DNA from 3 places in the Brevibacillus sp. NPDC003359 genome. Region 3 is predicted to be linked to each of the others. Evidence: riboswitches for the same ligand, from Rfam matches in the RefSeq annotation. Region 3 holds a riboswitch; each other region holds the start of a gene.
What was found. A riboswitch is a leader RNA that binds a small molecule or an ion and turns the genes downstream of it on or off. The one in region 3 is predicted to bind S-adenosylmethionine.
Positions count from the first base shown of each region.

Region 1 (5,850 bases), on a different contig from region 3:
TCATTGGGCAAGACGTGTATTTGAAACGGTCCCGTGCGTTTTTCTTCATTTTGATCGGTCTGTTGGTCATCCGGCTGATTATTAAACTGGCGATCAATGATAGCTTTACACCGATTCAAACGGGTGGACTGTTCTTCTTGCTCGCATTCGGTATGCTTGTACCTTGGCGTATCGCGATGCTGGTGATGTATCGGAATTTAACCAAAAAGACGTTTGGCACCTAGTAGAAAACCACCTCCAATGCGAGGTGGTTTTTTTCTTAAAACGCCACATAAAACGGATGCTCTTCTTCTCGCAAGCATACCGCAAAACTTCGTCACTTCTATATCCAAGCCGCACTCTTCCTTCGTTTCTCGAATGGCTGCCTGTGCAAGAGATTCGCCCTCCTCTACTTGACCACCAGGCATTTCCCATCCTCTTCGCGGACCCTTGATCAACAAAATCTCCTGACTCTCATTGATGATAATCGCTGCTGCGGACACAATATGTCGGGGGGGATCCCATATGTACGCCTCCATTTGCTCTAACGTCTATTCCAGCGTGGTTAGAAAGTATGTTCCACCACAAATTTTAGACTCGCTTTCCTTGCCTAGACCTGACACTTTCGCAAAAAACGGACTTTGCCCGCGATCTTGCAAGGCCGATTGCGCCAATCCCTCCCCTGTCGGTTGGCAAAGCACTACATTTCCACCCGGAATCTCAAATACGTGACAGATGGCTCCCAGTTCTTTATCGTGGAACTTTTCGCCCCTCTTCCATCCAAACCAGCTTTGCCAACGTGCTGTTGCTTCTTCCAGATCCGTCACGGCATAGCCTACAGACTCGAGATGGGCTGCACCGTTCGGATGTGCGTCAATGATGCCACGATTTGTCAAATCTTCTATTCTCTCTTCATCCGTTTGCGACCATTCAATGAGAAATGGCGGTAAGAGGGCACTAGTTGCATCTTCAAGGAACAGCATCCGCCATCGAAGCGTCGTGCCATCATCACGAGTACGACTCCCCGCAACAGGTCCAGTAACCTGCAAACCTTGGCTTCGCAAACGCTCTACCCACACATCCATCTCGTTCGTCCGAAGCGCAATCTGACCAAATCCTTCTCCCTTTGCCTCATCCTCGATGCATTGACGCACGAGCGTATTGTCTGATTGTCGAGCAAGCACCTTGTTTTCGACCGCCAAAAATTCAACATAAGAAAGTCCAAAATAACTAAGGCTATTCCATGTCCCCCAAGACGCATGACGCCCTCCAGCTACCGCATGAAAACCTGCTTGGCAAAATTGTTCCGATGCTTCCTGTGGCGTTCGCTGCACAAAATGAACCAAATGATCAAAAGTTAATCGCACCTTTTTTCGCCTCTTTTCGTATTACTTATAGGATATCAAAATTCATTTATGTAAGGATAGAAATACAAGGGGGAAAAATGAACGAGACTAGATCAAGCCGGAGAAAAACTCGGCGCAAGCAATCACGTAGAAAATGGGTACGGACTGGAAAAAGCACGCTCCTATTTAGCGTGTTAGCTATCTTCGTCGTCGGAACCTACTACCTGTTCCAATCAGCCATGGATGGAGAACATGCCAACCCGAGCACGCAGCCTGCTCCTGACAATACCGTGAACCCAAAGTCTTCTGTGCAGCTCACCTTTGTCGGTGACATTATGATGTCAGGGAATGTAGAGAAGACCTTACTCGCAAACAGCTATGACTACCCATACAAGCATGTAAGCTCACTCTTTTTGCAAGATGATATCACGATTGCCAATCTGGAGACGCCGATTACCGCCACAGGTGTTGCTGCACAAAACAAGGCGTATGTCTACAAGTCGTCGCCACTTGCTGTTCCTGCCATGAAAAACGCTGGGATTGATGTCGTGAATCTCGCCAATAATCATTCCATGGACCAAGGGGTTCCGGGATTGCTCGATACCTTTGACGCTTTGGACGAAAACCGGATTGAATACGTCGGCGCAGGTAAGGATGCCAGCCGTGCCTATTCACCTATCTTCATAGAAAAGAATGGAATCAAGATCGCGATTCTCGGCTTCAGCAGGGTTATTCCCGAAACGAGCTGGTTTGCAAGGGATTCCCAGCCAGGTATGGCCGCTTCCTATGATCCTACACTGGCAGTGAAAGCGATCCAAGATGCGAATAGCCAAGCGGATCTCGTTGTAGTGATTGCACACTGGGGCAAGGAACGCTCCGATTATCCTGTCGATCATCAAAAAGAGTTGTCTCGTGCATACATCGATGCTGGTGCAGATTTGATCGTCGGTGGTCATCCCCACGTCCTTCAAGGCTTTGAACGATACAACGACAAATGGATTGCGTACAGTCTCGGCAATTTCATTTTCACACGATCAACCGAGCCCAAGACATGGGAGACGATGGTCCTGCAAGCAAGCTGTACGAAAAGCGGTGATTGTGAGCTGACAATGCTTCCGTTTCACGCAGAATTGGGACAAGCCGTACCGATGAATGAAAGCAATGGCGCCGCCCTTCTAAAACGCATTGAATCCATTTCAGAGAGTGTCGACATACAAAGTGATGGGCGTGTGCAGCCACGTGTAAAAGCGGTGGAGACTGCCCCCTGACAAAAGAAGCCGTGTTTCCAGTTAACTAGAAATACGGCTTTTCTTTTTATTCCGCTTACTTACGCAGATTCGAGAACAGGGAAGCAGCGCACGGCCAAGCCAAAATCATTTTTCAATAGGGACTCGTGCTCTTCACTGATCCCTGTCACGATTAAACCTACGCGCAAGACGCCCCCCAAATCAAATTGAACTTTAAGCTTATGCACGTTTACTCCTGCTTGCTGAAGGAAATGCAGGACGCGCTCTGGCGTAGCAGTATGGCATGAGCCCTCAAGATAACAGAGGACACGTTCTGTCGAGTCCAATGTGACGCCAGCTTTGTCAGCCGTTTTTTCTTTCCAAGTAGGATGCGGTGTGAATGGCTGCGTCAATAAATAGGCCAAATCCTCGACAACAGCACTTGCTGTAGGGAGCTCTCCTGCCCCTCTTCCTGTAAACAACAAGTCTCCCACGATGTTGCCGGATAGCTGAACAGCATTAAATGCGTCGTGGATTTGCGCCAGCGGATGGCTCAGCGGAAGCATAGTTGGTTCAACCGACAGGCGAATTCCTTTTTCAGCTTGATAAGCCTGCGCGATCAGTTTGATCCGGTACCCCAGCTCGCTCGCAATCCGAATGTGACCTGCTGACAAATCTGCAATCCCTTTGCGAACAACATCCGCTAAAGGCAGCGATTCTCCGTAAACAAGCTGTGCCAAGATATATAACTTGTACATAGCGTCAAAACCTTCTACATCAGATCGAGGGTCTGCTTCCGCATAGCCCAGCTCCTGCGCTTGCTTGAGCACCTCCTGGTAAGAGAGCTGCTCTGCCTCCATTTTCGTCAAAATGAAGTTCGTTGTTCCGTTGAGAATACCGCGAACCCCTTGAATATCGTTCGTGCGAAGGAACTGTCTCAGTACGCTCAAGATCGGGATGCCCCCTGCCACACTCGCTTCATAGGCAAGATGCACTTGATGCTGATTGGCCAAATCGACTAGCTCCGTTCCTCTTTTCGCCAGGAGTTCTTTGTTGGCAGTTACCACATGGCAGCCCTTTTCAATCAAAGCACGGACGTAGTCATAGGTAGGTTCTACACCGCCCATGACTTCCACCACGATATCCACATCGCTTCTCAATACATCCTCAAAGTCTGTTGTCAGTAAAGCAGGGTCGACATAAATCGCACGCTCTTTTTCCGAGTCACGCACCAATGCTTTGACGATCTCGATCCGCTTTCCTAAGCGAGCAGCCAGCTTCTCCTGTTGCGAACGGATCGTTTTGATTACGCCTCCCCCCACGGTTCCCAATCCCAATAATCCCACGCGCACTACTTCTGCACTCATCCTGACCACCTCATACCCCGAATTTTAGATAAAAAGAAAAGCCATCTTCGATAAGAAGAAGGCTTGTTAGCAGCTAATGCTCCCCCTCCTTATCTCCCAGGACGTATATGTCCTGCAGGAATTGGCACCTTGTCACAAAATATACGTGACGGTTGCCGGGCTTCATCGGGCCAGTCCCTCCACCTCTCTGGATAAAGAAAATATGAAATTAAAAAAACCTTCTTCGATAAGAAGAAGGTTCATCTACAAATGGAGTAACCCGCTTCTTATCTTTCGAGACGAAACGTCTCGCAGGAATTGGCACCTTGTCGCAATATGCAACGGTTGCCGGGCTTCATCGGGCCAGACCCTCCACCTCTCTGGATAAGAACTATTTATGCTGTTGAGCTTTATTCTAAGAAATTCCAAGGCAAGCGTCAACAAAATTCTTTCTTTTCAGATTGCAAGCGAATTGGGCAAGGTTTTCAGTTGTGGGTGAACAAGCTTTCTACCTCTTCCATGCTGCAGCAAGTGCAATGAAGCACGCCCTCCTGGCATTCCTCAGGCAGCTCTTTTTCCTCGACATATCCGCACCATTGGCAAATGAAAAGTTGAATCATGGCACGACCTCCTCTTCTTTTATTCTGCCCAAAATAAAAAGAGCATTTTCCGCTCGACCGTGACGATCGTTAGAAAATGCCAGAAAAGGAGGGACGTACTTGTCCACTCGCTGTTTTTTGCAAGCCATCTCTAACACCTCCCTATCTCCCGTAGGTCTATCAGTGTTGTCGAAACAGGCAGGTCTCCTGACTTAGGGTTCATCGTCGAGCGTCGCCTTCCCCGTCTACTTTGATAGACCAGTGGCTTGTTGGACGCTGACTCCCCTCTTACAGTGGCGGGACCGTGTCGGATTTGCACCGAGCTTCCCTATTATCCTTGTGGCAAATTGGTTATGCCCTAAGGAACCTGTTTCCACCTATGAAATTGTACCTTCTCACTACTACCCTCAGATTTTACCTTATTTTTCCTTGTTGTGCGAGCATTGTTCGTGGGCCAGTAGCCATTCCTTTCGCCACAATCCTCCCGAATATCCTGTTAAACTCCCGTTTGATCCAATAATTCTGTGGCATGGTACCGCATTTTCCTTCCCAATCAACGCGGCTAGCTCTGTGTACGTAATCTTGTGCGCATAGGGAATCGTGGTCAATGCGTGCCAGACTGTTTTCTGAAAGTCTGTTCCTTTCATCCAAAGGGGAACAGAAAAGGACTGTCTCTTACCGGAAAAATATTCGTCCAGCTGTTGCCGGCAAACGCGGAGAGGCTCTGGGCATTTGTCTTCTTGTTCAAGCAAAATCGGTTCGTAAGACCTACCTCAAATACCGATCTTTCAAAATGGCACTGTGGTGAGCTTCGTGTCCAGCAATCACATAGGCCAACGTCCTTGCAGATAGCTTGTTTCCGTTGGCAAGTCCCGTACGCAACCACGCTTCTGGAGAGATTCCTCGCACCTGCGCGATAGTGGAAGCACGAACAGCCTTGTACTCTTCCAATAGATCTGAGAGCTCTCTCTGCTGAAAACACGCCTGTTCTACAAAAGTATTCTCATCAAAACCGACGAGGGGCGTTTGATCTCCTCTCGCGATTCTCAGCAAACGATAGCTCATGATGCGTTCTGTATCGACGAGATGACCTAAAACCTCTTTTACCGTCCACTTGCCTGGAGCATACCGATAATCCATTTGCTCAGGAGCAAGTGACGAAAATAGCCTGACTTGCCTCTCTCCTTGTTGCATGAGGATCATTTGCAGATCCCCTTCAGGTACAAGTCCAACATAATAATCAAAATAAGCAGCGTATTCATCGCGCTCTGGTCGTCTGAGCATGTATTTTCCACTCCTTGTCATTCATTATGGATAGACAAATGATACCACCCTGCACTCCATGCCAAACAAG
Region 1 covers NZ_JBIAOR010000001.1:1,629,995-1,635,844, forward strand. The annotation lists gene ACFYU8_RS07545 (CcdC family protein) at 1-224, shown strand, start outside; partial or broken gene ACFYU8_RS07550 (NUDIX hydrolase) at 299-518, opposite strand; gene ACFYU8_RS07555 (VOC family protein) at 531-1,346, opposite strand; gene ACFYU8_RS07560 (CapA family protein) at 1,424-2,593, shown strand; gene ACFYU8_RS07565 (homoserine dehydrogenase) at 2,653-3,918, opposite strand; SAM riboswitch class I at 4,005-4,116, opposite strand; SAM riboswitch class I at 4,182-4,288, opposite strand; gene ACFYU8_RS07570 (hypothetical protein) at 4,383-4,517, opposite strand; gene ACFYU8_RS07575 (hypothetical protein) at 4,514-4,645, opposite strand; cobalamin riboswitch at 4,677-4,882, opposite strand; gene ACFYU8_RS07580 (methylated-DNA--[protein]-cysteine S-methyltransferase) at 4,916-5,248, opposite strand; gene ACFYU8_RS07585 (DinB family protein) at 5,265-5,780, opposite strand.
Region 1: linked by a shared signal. The riboswitch ahead of ACFYU8_RS07565 (homoserine dehydrogenase) and the one ahead of ACFYU8_RS29165 (MetQ/NlpA family ABC transporter substrate-binding protein) in region 3 are both predicted to bind S-adenosylmethionine.

Region 2 (5,850 bases), on a different contig from region 3:
TTCTGCACGGACTCCTCGACGAAAATCCCTTCCTTGCGCCTTTCCTCCGGGACGAGCACGATTCCTGCATCGACGGCGTCTTTGGGCGAGCGCAGTTGGATACGTGTTCCATGCAATCGAATGGCTCCAGCCTTAGCCTCATCTGCACCGAAGAGCAATCGGGCAAGCTCGGTCTTCCCTGCCCCAACTAGACCAACGACGCCCACGATCTCTCCCTCGCGAACATGCAGGTCGACGCCGCGTACTTTGCCGCCAGCCACTCCTGACGCCTCAAAAATCGTTTCGCCAATCGGCACTTCCATCTTCGGGAACTCCTCGTCGAAGCTTTTGCCCAGCATGTTCGCGATCACTTCGTCCATATTGGTCGTAGCCGTCTCTGTGGTCACGACATGCTGACCATCGCGCATAATCGTGATCCGGTCACAGATTTCAAAAATTTCCGGCAACCTGTGAGAAATGTAAATGATCCCGACTCCTGCTTTTTTCAGCTGGGCAATAATGTGAAATAGCCGCTCGCTCTCCTTTGTACTCAACGGCGCTGTCGGTTCATCGAAAATGACGTACTTCGCCTTTTGAACGGTCGCCCGTGCAATCAAAATCAATTGCTTTTCCGACAGCGTACATTCTTCGACGAGCATCCTCACCGGAATGGAGAAGCCGAAGCTCTGTAAAATCTGCTCCGATTCGTTGTACAAGCTCTGCCAATTGATCAGTCCCTTGGTTTTTGCTTGGACGAGCTGGTCGAGCAAAATATTTTCGGCGACGCTCAAATACGGGATCAAGGCGGTGTCCACTTCCTGATACACACATTGGATGCCCAGTGCTTTGGCGTCCTGCGGAGATTGGATCGACACGGACTGGCCATCGATGGTGATCGTACCGCCATCTGCCTGATACGCTCCCGTGAGAATTTTCATCAGGGTACTCTTTCCTGCGCCATTGGCACCGAGCAGTGCGTGAACCTCTCCTGCGCGCACCTCAAAATCGACGGATCGCAGGGCAGGAACCCCAGAAAACTGCTTCGCTATCCCCTTCATCTGCAATGTGGACATTTTTCACACCTCCTGTATAAGTCCGAATTCCAACCTCTATAAGGAAAAATCCCGTTGATGGATTCGTATCAACGGGAAAAGCCAATTTGGTTCTTACTTGCCCCACTCTTGTATATATTGGGACAGGTCGCCCATCGTTACTTTCTTATCCTTCGGCAGGTCTTCTTGTTTCACCAGCACTGGATTCAGCTTCACGTTGTCTGGCACTTGCTCGCCTTTGATTTTCTGGAACACGGTTTGGGCATGAATGCGTCCGATATTGGATGGGTCTACTGCTGCCGTCGCTGCCCACGGAGAGTTTTCCGCCTGGATCAATTGCAGATCCTCATCGCTCAAATCGATGGAGTATACTTTGATTTCCGTACGTCCTGCTTGCTGAATGGCACGCGTTGCCCCTTTGGCAAATTCATCCCAAGCCGCCCATACTGCTGTGATGTCGCCTTTGTTCGGATACTTTTTCAAAATCGCTTCCATCTGCGTTTGCGTATCGAGTGCCGTATTGTTGGTGGCAGAACCAAATGCTGCGATCTCTTTGATGTCCGGGTATTTCTTCTGGAAAGCTTCATACGTGACTTGGCGTTTTTCCATAGGCGCAAAGCCCGCTACCCAAATTTTTACGATGTTTCCTTTACCGTTTGTATCTGCAGCCAGCTTCTCGAGGCTCAGCTCTGCCAATTTGTTGTCATCTTGCGCCACAACTGGCACTCCTGGAATGTTGATGTCTGTATCAAACAGGACGACCGGGATTTTTTTATCCACAGCCTTTTGCGTGCCCTGCTGCAACGCTCCCGCCGTACCATGGTCGATCAGAATGCCATCAAACTTTTGGTTCACAGCCGCATCGAGGTTGGACGCCATTTTTGCCAGATCGGTATCTGCGTTGAATACGGTCAACTCGCCGCCGTTTTTCTCCACCTCTGTCTTCACGCCATTGATGTATTGCGCAGAGAATGTCCCTACGTTTTGACGCATGATCAATGCGATTCTCTTCGCCTTTTCTCCCGAAGCACCGGCGTTCGTGCTTCCTGTTCCCGTTGTTGCTCCCCCGCCGCCGCATGCTGTCACGAGAACGGTCGTTGCCAAAACAAGTGATGTAATCAGTCCAAGTTTCTTTTTCATTTTGATGTTCCCCCTTTTTCTTTTTGAAAACAGATAACAAGATTCAAAATTTTGTTTCCCCTCTATCGGTTGGGGTAGCCCTGGCACATGTCTTCCAGTCGCCTGTATCCTCTCTTCGTTCGGGCGGTCTCCTTCCAGACATGTACCAGGGCTAGCGAAAAACTAGTGTGTAGTAGGAGCCTTTACAATCAAGAAGGAAACAAAAGCCTCGTAGAAGAAGCGTATTTCCAGTCCAAGCGCCTCTGGAGCGGACAGTCTTCACTCGCAGAGGGGCGGAGGCCGAAGCGTAGACTGGAAATGCGCTTCTTCCCCACGTTAGCTACGCAAAAAATCCTCTTTCACAGAGAAAGAGGACAAAAATCGACAAGATTCTCGCCTCTTATCTGTCAGGTATTCTACCTGTTGGAGTTAGCACCTTGGCTCGAAAGAACTCAATCTCTCGTGCTAGGTTGCCGGGCTTCATAGGGCCATTCCCTCAGCCTTCTCTTGATAAGAGTAGTTTTTATTTTCAAAACGTTTGTGTAAGTATATACAGAATATAATCTGGCAATTACCTATCTGTCAACTGGGTTTAGCGAAAGAAATTTCTTGATAAATATTCCAGTTTCTCATGTAACATCAAGAGGGATTTTGTTGTGTCTTGTCGAATTATCGTAGATTGATACAAGCCTAGCAAATATTTGCGATGGGGATGCTACATGAGTCTATTAAAAGAAGTCATACTTCAATGGTTTTTTGCCATTATCCCGTTTGTGTTTTTCAACATTTATTACCGTGACAAAATGCGGAACTACAGCCGTTCCTTTATTGTCATTACCAGCTCAGCCTGCATGTTTCTCGCAATGACCTTCGCCCCGAGTGTCACGACTGGCATGTTTTTTGATATCCGCCATGTCATCATTCTTTTCGGACTCGTTTATGGCGGAGTCGAGATTGCCTTGCTCCTTCTGATTGAAGCCTTTCTTTATCGTTACTACCTAGGTGGTGAAGGAACGTGGGTTGGCATGCTGATCCTGGCAGTCAATTTTCTCTTGTCACTCTTTATTTATCGGCACTACAAAGCCAGTTATCGGAAAACACTGTATCTTTTTATGACGAGTACGATTTTTTCTATAGTTGCTTTAGGGACTACGTATTATTTTTTTCCCACGTATGTAACTCAACACCTCGTTTACTACACCATGATTCCTATTCAAAACTTTTTCGGCCTCTGGTTATTAATGTCGCTTTTCAGCAAGTGCGTTTCGGATAAGGAGCTGTTTATCCGCCACGCGCAAAATGAAAAAATCCAGACGATGAGCCATGTTGCTGCATCACTCGCACATGAGGTTCGCAATCCGCTGACGGCAGTCAAAGGCTTCTTGAAATTAATACAGGAATGTCCGGAAAATTTGGTAAAAGTCGATCAATACATTCGCATCAGTCTCGACGAAATCCAACGGACAGAAGCCATTTTGACCGAATACCTTGCGATTTCCAAGCCGCTCAAGGAACGGCATGAGCTCATTAATGTTAGCGTGCATCTGCATACCATCCGTGAAGTCATGCTCCCCTTTGCCAATATGCATAACGTGGAGCTTACGCTGCAAGACTTTGAGAGACCTGTGACGATCAAGGCCAATCCAGACGAGTTCAAGCAAGTGTTGGTGAATTTCATCAAAAATGCTATCGAAGCTTGTTCGGATATTTCGGACGGAAAAGTCACCCTGGACTTGCTCATAGAACGAAACAAAGCATTGCTAGTCATCAAGGATAACGGCGTCGGAATGGATGCAGGACAGATTAGCCGTCTTGGAACGATTTACTTTTCTACAAAAACGAGTGGGACCGGACTTGGATTAACGTATTCCTATCATGTCATTCATGCGATTGGCGGAACGGTCAATGTATCAAGCAAACCACGAGTAGGGACCAAGTTCACCATTATGCTCCCGTATAAGGCACAGTAACTGCATGCAGGTTTTGCAGTGTGACTGTGCCTTTTTCCATTCGATAGCTAATGATGTAACGGGGGGACTTTGGCGATTGATCGTTGCGAGAAAGACTTGTTCGGACTCTATCCCCATTTTCTTCAATTCGTACACAAGCCATTGCTCATCGCGATTCCGGTATGACAGCACATCTCGATAAATCTTGCCTTCCACAATGACGGGCAAAGACATTCCCGCAGAAGAAGCCTGGATGTCCAAATCCTGTTTCGTTACGACCTGCTGCTCTACTTTTTTGAGCACAGTTAACCGACCGTTCGCCTCGATAATAGCCAGATCAATCTCTGCCAGATCAAAAATATCTTTTTCGCGAAGCATATGGAGGATATTATCGAGCGAGTAGCGGATTTTTTTCAAGTTTTTGACGTGAAAAGTCCCGCTGTAGAAAATGACGGTCGGTTCAAATGTAACCATTCGGCCAAACCAGCGAAAGACAATAGACAACTGCGATACAACCCGTTGCAAGATACCCAACGTCATAATCGCTACGGCAATCGAAATATGCCGGACATCTGGCTCTGCGATGTCAGCCCCTGCCACTGATCCCAATGTAATAATGATGATAAAGTCAAAAACAGGCAGCTCTCCAATCGAGCGCTTGCCCATGAATAAAGTGACCAGCAGCAATAAAGGAATAATCGTACATACGCGCCCGATGACGAGCATGCTTTCTCCGAATCCTTCCACGCTTGTCCCTCCCCTTTCGAGCATTCGAATCTATTTTTACTATGCAATTTCTGGGAGGGCATTATGCAAAAACAAAACACCAGGAGTCTCCCCCTGGTGTCTCTCTACTAGAATGCAGCCATTTTCTGCTTATGGCATCGATTTCCCGGATGGTTGGGAAGATCGCGTTTTTGCTTTATGCCGCTTGATGATTAAAAAACAAATCTCCAAATGATATCGATAGCCACACCAATAGTTAGAACCATCATTTTTTGGAAAAAGCTAAGCTTGGCCTCTTTACCATTTATTCTTTTATAGGAGGTTTGCAAACCTAGTAGAATCATATACCCGCCTACATAAGCCAGAAAAATCCTGAATAGCTCTGTTAAAATCCAATCCAATATATATGCTCTCCTACATGACAAATCTACCATAAAAAAACCCAAGCAAATACGATTTCTATAGCCACCAGTGCTGTGACTACCAGAAACATTTTCGAGAATCCAATCTTGTCTTCCCATCGAAATAAAAAAAGGCTAGTCAAGCCTTTGACAGGCCGCCTAGCCGTTGCGAGGTTCTGTGAGCGACATCCTTTACCCGTTCAATCAAATACTGGAGTCGTTCTTCCTTCAAATCATACGTAACAATCCCAATGCTTAACGCCCCGATTACCTTTTGGTTGTAATCAATCACCGGTGCTGCGACAGACGCCGTATTTTCTGTCCGCTCCGCAAAACTGACCGCATGACCAGCTGCTCTGATCTCCTGAAGCTTCTCCATAAAAGCAGGCACCTGCTCTTCTCCCACGAGCTGCGCTACGGTTTGTCGTGCTTCTTCCAAAGACATATGTGCCAGCACGACTTTATTGGCTGCACCGATATGCATCGGAATTCGCAAGCCCAACTGGTCGTAGATGCGGATATTATGCTGACTGTCTACGCGCTCAACGACAATCGATTCGAGTCCGCTAGGCTGACTGAAGTAAACACTTTCGTTCACTTCTCTGGCAAGCTCTTCGATCATCG
Region 2 covers NZ_JBIAOR010000009.1:170,690-176,539, forward strand. The annotation lists gene ACFYU8_RS20680 (sugar ABC transporter ATP-binding protein) at 1-1,052, opposite strand, end outside; gene ACFYU8_RS20685 (sugar ABC transporter substrate-binding protein) at 1,146-2,171, opposite strand; SAM riboswitch class I at 2,548-2,667, opposite strand; gene ACFYU8_RS20690 (ATP-binding protein) at 2,870-4,120, shown strand; gene ACFYU8_RS20695 (DUF421 domain-containing protein) at 4,061-4,846, opposite strand; gene ACFYU8_RS20700 (hypothetical protein) at 5,038-5,226, opposite strand; gene ACFYU8_RS20705 (IclR family transcriptional regulator) at 5,366-5,850, opposite strand, start outside.
Region 2: linked by a shared signal. The riboswitch ahead of ACFYU8_RS20685 (sugar ABC transporter substrate-binding protein) and the one ahead of ACFYU8_RS29165 (MetQ/NlpA family ABC transporter substrate-binding protein) in region 3 are both predicted to bind S-adenosylmethionine.

Region 3 (5,850 bases):
AATAGAGACCCGTTTTTCTCATCTGATTAACTCCTGTTCACGGTATCGTCAGGCTTTCAATGCGCCGATAAAACGCGCAAAGAACGCATCTGCATCTACGTCCAGACAGACGTTTATGTTCGGTTCTTTTTTCAGGCGGTTTTGAAAGTCGCAAACCGTTTGCCCATCACATAGCTCACTTCTCGTTTCGATATCCACATATAGCTTCTGCGTCTTCACCAGCTTCGGGTCGAGTGCGACTGCGACAGCTAACGGATCGTGCATAGCGCACGCATAGACGCCATTTCTCCCAAAATAACGATGGAGGTAATCAGACGTACTCTGTCTCACGTACTCGCCCATCGGTGTATCCCCTAACTCGCGAATGTGCTCCTCGTTCAACAGCACGCTTCGCGTCACATCCAGTCCAACCAGCGTCAATTGCGGGAAGCCGGCATGGAACACGACCTTGGCTGCCTCTGGATCGACGTACATGTTATACTCCGCAACGGGCGTCACATTGCCGTGCTCACGAACCACTCCACCCATGAAAATGACTTCCTTGACGTGTTGGACAAGCTCCGGGCATTTTTTCACCGCCAGCGCCAAATTGGTCAGCGGTCCCGTCATGATAAGCGTAATCTCGCCGGAATGCGCGAGCACATTTTCCACGATGAAATCAGGGGCAAAGCCAGCAGTCGGCTCCTTGTAAACCGGAACTCCGGCAAGAGCGCCACCTAAACCATCTTCACCATGTACAGCATGCTCAAAAAACAACGGCCGTAGCAGCGGTTCAGACGCTCCGCAGACGACAGGGATTTGCTCCCCGGCTTGCAAGAAATCGAGAATTTTGCACGTGTTTTCTGTGGCTTTTCGCAGCGATACGTTGCCATTCACGGTGGTGATGCCAACCAGATCGAATTGCCCGCTCTTCACAGCGAGAATAATGCCAAGCGCATCATCAATGCCCGTATCCACGTCAAGAATGATCTTTTGCACGAGTGGTCCTCCTCACGTTCATTCCTCATGAAAACGAGGGTATATCTGTAAATGACTATACCCTCGCCTTTGTTTTTCTATCGTTCGTTATTGCGTGATTTCACGATTCCAACGGTCAATCCATGCTTTGGAGTGCTCGTTTACGAATTTCATGTCCAGCATTTGCAATTTGCTTACGGTTTCTTCGCCGTACGTTACACCTTTTGCTTCTTCTTCCGTCAGTTGAACCGTTTTGTTTACAGGGGAATCGATCTTCGCTTTTGCTGATTTCTCCTGAACTTCCTTGCTCAGCTGATAGTTGATGAAGTCTTCTGCCAGCGCTTTGTTTTTCGAGCCTTTTACGATGTTAACGGTATTCATGACAGCGTATCCGCCACTTGCAGGTTGTACGAAAACAGCTTCTGGAACAGCAGCCTTGATGTCTTTGAAGTACATTTCCATGATTGGGCCTACGCCGATTTCTTCTTGTCCAAACATGTTCACATATTCAGATGTCTTGTCATAGAATTTCACAACACCTTGGTTGACTTCTTTCATTTTCGCGAAGGCTTGATCCTCATTGAACTCCTTGCTGCCTGCTACTTTGGAAGCACTGTCGAGAACCATCGGGCCAGTTGTGGACGTAATGCTTGGCAATGTCAGCTTGCCCGCCAGCTCTGGGTTCCACAGGTCTTTCCAATCCTTGATCTCGGATTGAACGAGCTTTGGATTGTAGGCGATTCCGAATTGCCCAATCGTATAACCTGGGCCGTACTCCTCGCCCAGTGGCGCTTTTGCGATATCGTAGATTTGATCCAAATTCGGGATGCGGCTGCGGTCGATTTTTTCAAATGCCCCACTCTCAATCCCTTGCTGTGCATAGTAGTCAGAGAGATAGATCAAGTCTACATTGGAGCTGCCTTGACGAATTTTGTTCAAGCGCTCGGCGTTGTTTCCGATTTCCAGCACGATTTTCACGTTATGTTCTTTTTCAAACGGCTCATATACTTCTTTGCGGAAAAAGTCTTCGGAGAAGCCCCATGTGGAGATAACCAGCTTTTGTGGCTCGCCCTTGGCTTCGCCGCCAGCTCCTCCCGCTTGTGGTTGAGCATTGCTGCCACAGCCAGCGAGAGCCATTGACATCACAGAAAAAGACAGGATTCCAGCAAGTAATTTTTTCATCGTAATTCTCCTCCAGTTGGGTTCATTTGATGACAAAATATGGTGGTAACAATAAAAAGAAAAGTACCCTTGATTAGAACGTTTCATTCTAAACAAGAGCACTTTTCTTCGTAAACAAAGAGAAGTGACACCCGTTTTACGCGTTGTCTACGGTCTCCCCTTAAGATAGATCAAAAGAGAAAATCCGAACGATTGCGTCAGGTATTCAGTTCTGATTCAGCTAAAATAACATTCGTGATCGCCCACTGCGTAGGCGCATCATAGTCCCGCAGCACGGCTTCCAACGGCAACCCCATCTCTTCTTCCAATCGCTCTCGCAGTCTCTTCTTATAAAGAAGGGACATACGAAAATCGACTTCGAGCTTGAGGGCCGGTGCTTCTCCTTCCAACGCTTGTGAGCGTGGAGAGCGGCGATGCTTGGCTTGGAACGTAATCATCTGGTTTTCAATCGTGACTCGGAGCAAAGTCGTTCCAAATCCGAACAACTCTTTTGCTATCTCATTATAGATGGCAGACAGCTTTTTTCTGGTTTCATTGGAGTCTACTAGAGTCATGTCATCACCTGCGATAGCTGGTATCGGGTTCATTCGCTCTCATTATACATATGATTTTTCGATTCTTCAATAGAATATTCGTATTTAGATCAATTTCACATTTTTCCACCTAGTCATTCGTTTACAAAAACATTTGACACCCGCAAAATCAGTAGTTATAATCCAACTATCCAAATATGAATTAGCGACAATCGTTTGGACTTTCAATTTCATAGCATATTCTCTTATGAAGAGAGGTTGAGGGACTGGCCCTATGACACCTCGGCAACCTATCACACTTGATACGGTGCCAAATCCAGCGGATTTATTCCGACAGATAAGAGAGGTATTGTTGCAGTGTGGTTTACATACTCGCAGATCCAGCCTCTTTCAGTCGGAAGAGGCTTTTTTCTATTCCATCATACATCCAGAGAAAAGGGGTATTTTCATGAAAAAGACTGGTCTACTGCTCACTACACTACTGCTCGCTGCATCGCTCGTAACGGCTTGCGGCGGCAAACAAGAAGCCGCTCCAGCTAACGGTGGCGCTGCTGCTGAACAAACCTCGCTCAAAGTGGGCGTCACTGGCGGCCCGCACGAAGAGATTCTGAATAAAGTCAAAGAAGTTGCAAAAGGGAAAGGGCTCGAAGTCCAAGTCGTCGTTTTCAATGATTATGTACAGCCGAACCAAGCGCTCGATAAAGGCAATCTCGATGTGAACAGCTTCCAAACCATCCCGTTCTTGGCAAAGTTCAATCAAGACCACAAAACGAAAATCGTCGAGGTTGGCAAAACCGTCACATATCCGATGGGTCTTTACTCCACCAAGCATAAAAAAGTGGAAGACATTCCAGCAGGCGGCGTTGTCGGCATTCAAAACGACCCGACTAACCGAGCGCGGGCCCTCTTGCTCTATCAGGCAGCTGGCTTGATTAAGCTCAAGGATGGCGTGGGAGACAACGCGACACCACTGGACATCGTAGAAAATCCAAAAAATTTGCAATTCAAAGAGTTGGAAGCTGCTTTCCTAGCACGCTCGCTGAGCAATGTAGAGGTTGCTTCGATTAATACGAACTTCGCGATGGAAGCTGGCTACTCCCCGCAAAAAGATGCGATCTTCGCTGAGACAGCCGACTCTCCATACGTAAACATCCTGGCAGCCAATGAAGCAAACAAAGACAATCCGGCAGTCAAAAAGCTGGTGGACATCTACCGTTCAGAAGAAGTGAAGAAATTCATCGATGAACGTTTTGAAGGAGCTGTACTGCCGTCCTGGTAAGATCGACGCCAGGAACATCAAGAACAACAAGGAGAACTCGATATGATACAGCTAACCGATATTCATAAGTCGTATCAAGTAGGAAACAAGCAGGTAGAGGCATTGAAGGGCGTATCCCTCCAGGTGGAAAAAGGGCAAATCTACGGGGTTATCGGCTTTAGCGGAGCGGGGAAAAGTACCCTGCTCCGTACCATCAACCTGTTGGAGAAGCCGACCAGCGGTTCTGTGATCGTCAATGGTCAGAACATGCTGACCCTCAAGGAAAAAGAGCTTCGGCAAGCTCGCAAAAAGATCGGGATTATTTTTCAACACTTCAACCTGCTCTCTTCCTATAATGTCTTTGACAATGTGGCGGAAATCTTGCGGATGAATCGCGTCCCTAAAGATGTCATTAAGCGCAAGGTAGAAGACCTTCTCGGCTTGGTTGGCTTGTCTGATAAAGCAAACGCTTATCCTTCTCAGCTATCCGGTGGACAAAAGCAACGGGTGGGCATCGCTCGTGCGCTGGCGACTGATCCGGAAATCCTGCTCTGTGACGAAGCGACTTCCGCTCTCGACCCGCAGACGACCGAATCAATTCTGGAGCTGTTGCTCGACATCAATCGGAAGTTTAACCTGACCATCGTGCTGATTACACATGAAATGCAGGTCATTAAGAAAATTTGCGACCAGGTAGCCATCATGGAAAACGGTGTCGTCATTGAGCAAGGCTCTGTTTTGGATGTTTTCAGCAATCCACAAGAGCAAACGACTCGTAATTTTATCAAAACGGTTTTTGACGATCAGGTACCGCAGGAGATTTTGTCCAAGATCAAGGAAAGCGGGCCCGTATCCAAAATTGTTCGCGTTGCCTTTCGCGGTGATGCTGCTCTCGATCCTGTTCTTGGAACGCTGTCTGCACGTTTTCCGATTAGCACCAATCTGTTGTACGGCTCGATTACGACCATAAAGGGAACAGCTCTCGGCATTTTGCTTTTGCACATATCCGGTGAAGAACAGGACATTCAGGACGGCATTCGTTTCTTGCGCGAATCCGTCTACCGCGTAGATATTGTGTCACCAGAGGAGGTGCGGAGCTAATGGAGCGTCTAATTGAAATGATTCCCGTATTCGGGCAATCGCTGCAAGAGACCGTCATCATGGTTGGGTTTTCATTATTCATTGCGACACTGATCGGGATTCCACTTGGGATTTTGCTCGTCATCACACAGGCGAATCACCTTTTCCCGAACAAATTCATCTATCACACGATCAATACGATCATCAACATCGTGCGTTCATTGCCTTTTATTATCCTAATGGTCGCCATCATTCCTTTTACGGAGCTGATCGTGGGTACTTCGATCGGGATTGAAGGAGCGATTGTACCACTCATCGTCTATACGTCGCCTTACATCTCGCGCCTGATGGAAACAGCGTTGCATGATGTAGACCGTGGCGTGATCGAAGCGTATCAGGCAATGGGTGCGTCTCGGACACAAATCATTTTTCGCATCATGCTGCGTGAAGCACGGCCTGGCATCGTCCTCTGCCTGACGATTGCGACTATCGGCTTGATTGGTGCTACTGCTATGGCCGGCGCAGTCGGTGCGGGCGGTCTCGGGGATCTGGCATTGCGCTACGGCTACCAGCAATGGGACATCGAAGTCATGATCATTACCGTCATTATTCTCGTCTTCTTGGTCCAACTCATTCAGTCGTTGGGCAACTGGGCGGCTCGAAAACTGAAAAAGAGTGCGTAAATAGGAGAACCCCTGACCAGATTGCTCGTCAGGGGCTTTTTTGTAGGTATTTAGAAGGATCGTCACCGAAAGTTCGTTGGAATTTCGTCCGATATTCATGTAGACTTATATATACAAGTCATTTTAATGAGAGGGGCTACTCAAATCACATGAAAAA
Region 3 covers NZ_JBIAOR010000023.1:8,754-14,603, forward strand. The annotation lists gene ACFYU8_RS29145 (ABC transporter permease) at 1-22, opposite strand, end outside; gene ACFYU8_RS29150 (nucleoside hydrolase) at 49-978, opposite strand; gene ACFYU8_RS29155 (ABC transporter substrate-binding protein) at 1,066-2,139, opposite strand; gene ACFYU8_RS29160 (hypothetical protein) at 2,337-2,693, opposite strand; SAM riboswitch class I at 2,915-3,016, shown strand; gene ACFYU8_RS29165 (MetQ/NlpA family ABC transporter substrate-binding protein) at 3,121-3,951, shown strand; gene ACFYU8_RS29170 (methionine ABC transporter ATP-binding protein) at 3,994-5,031, shown strand; gene ACFYU8_RS29175 (methionine ABC transporter permease) at 5,031-5,693, shown strand; gene ACFYU8_RS29180 (hypothetical protein) at 5,843-5,850, shown strand, end outside.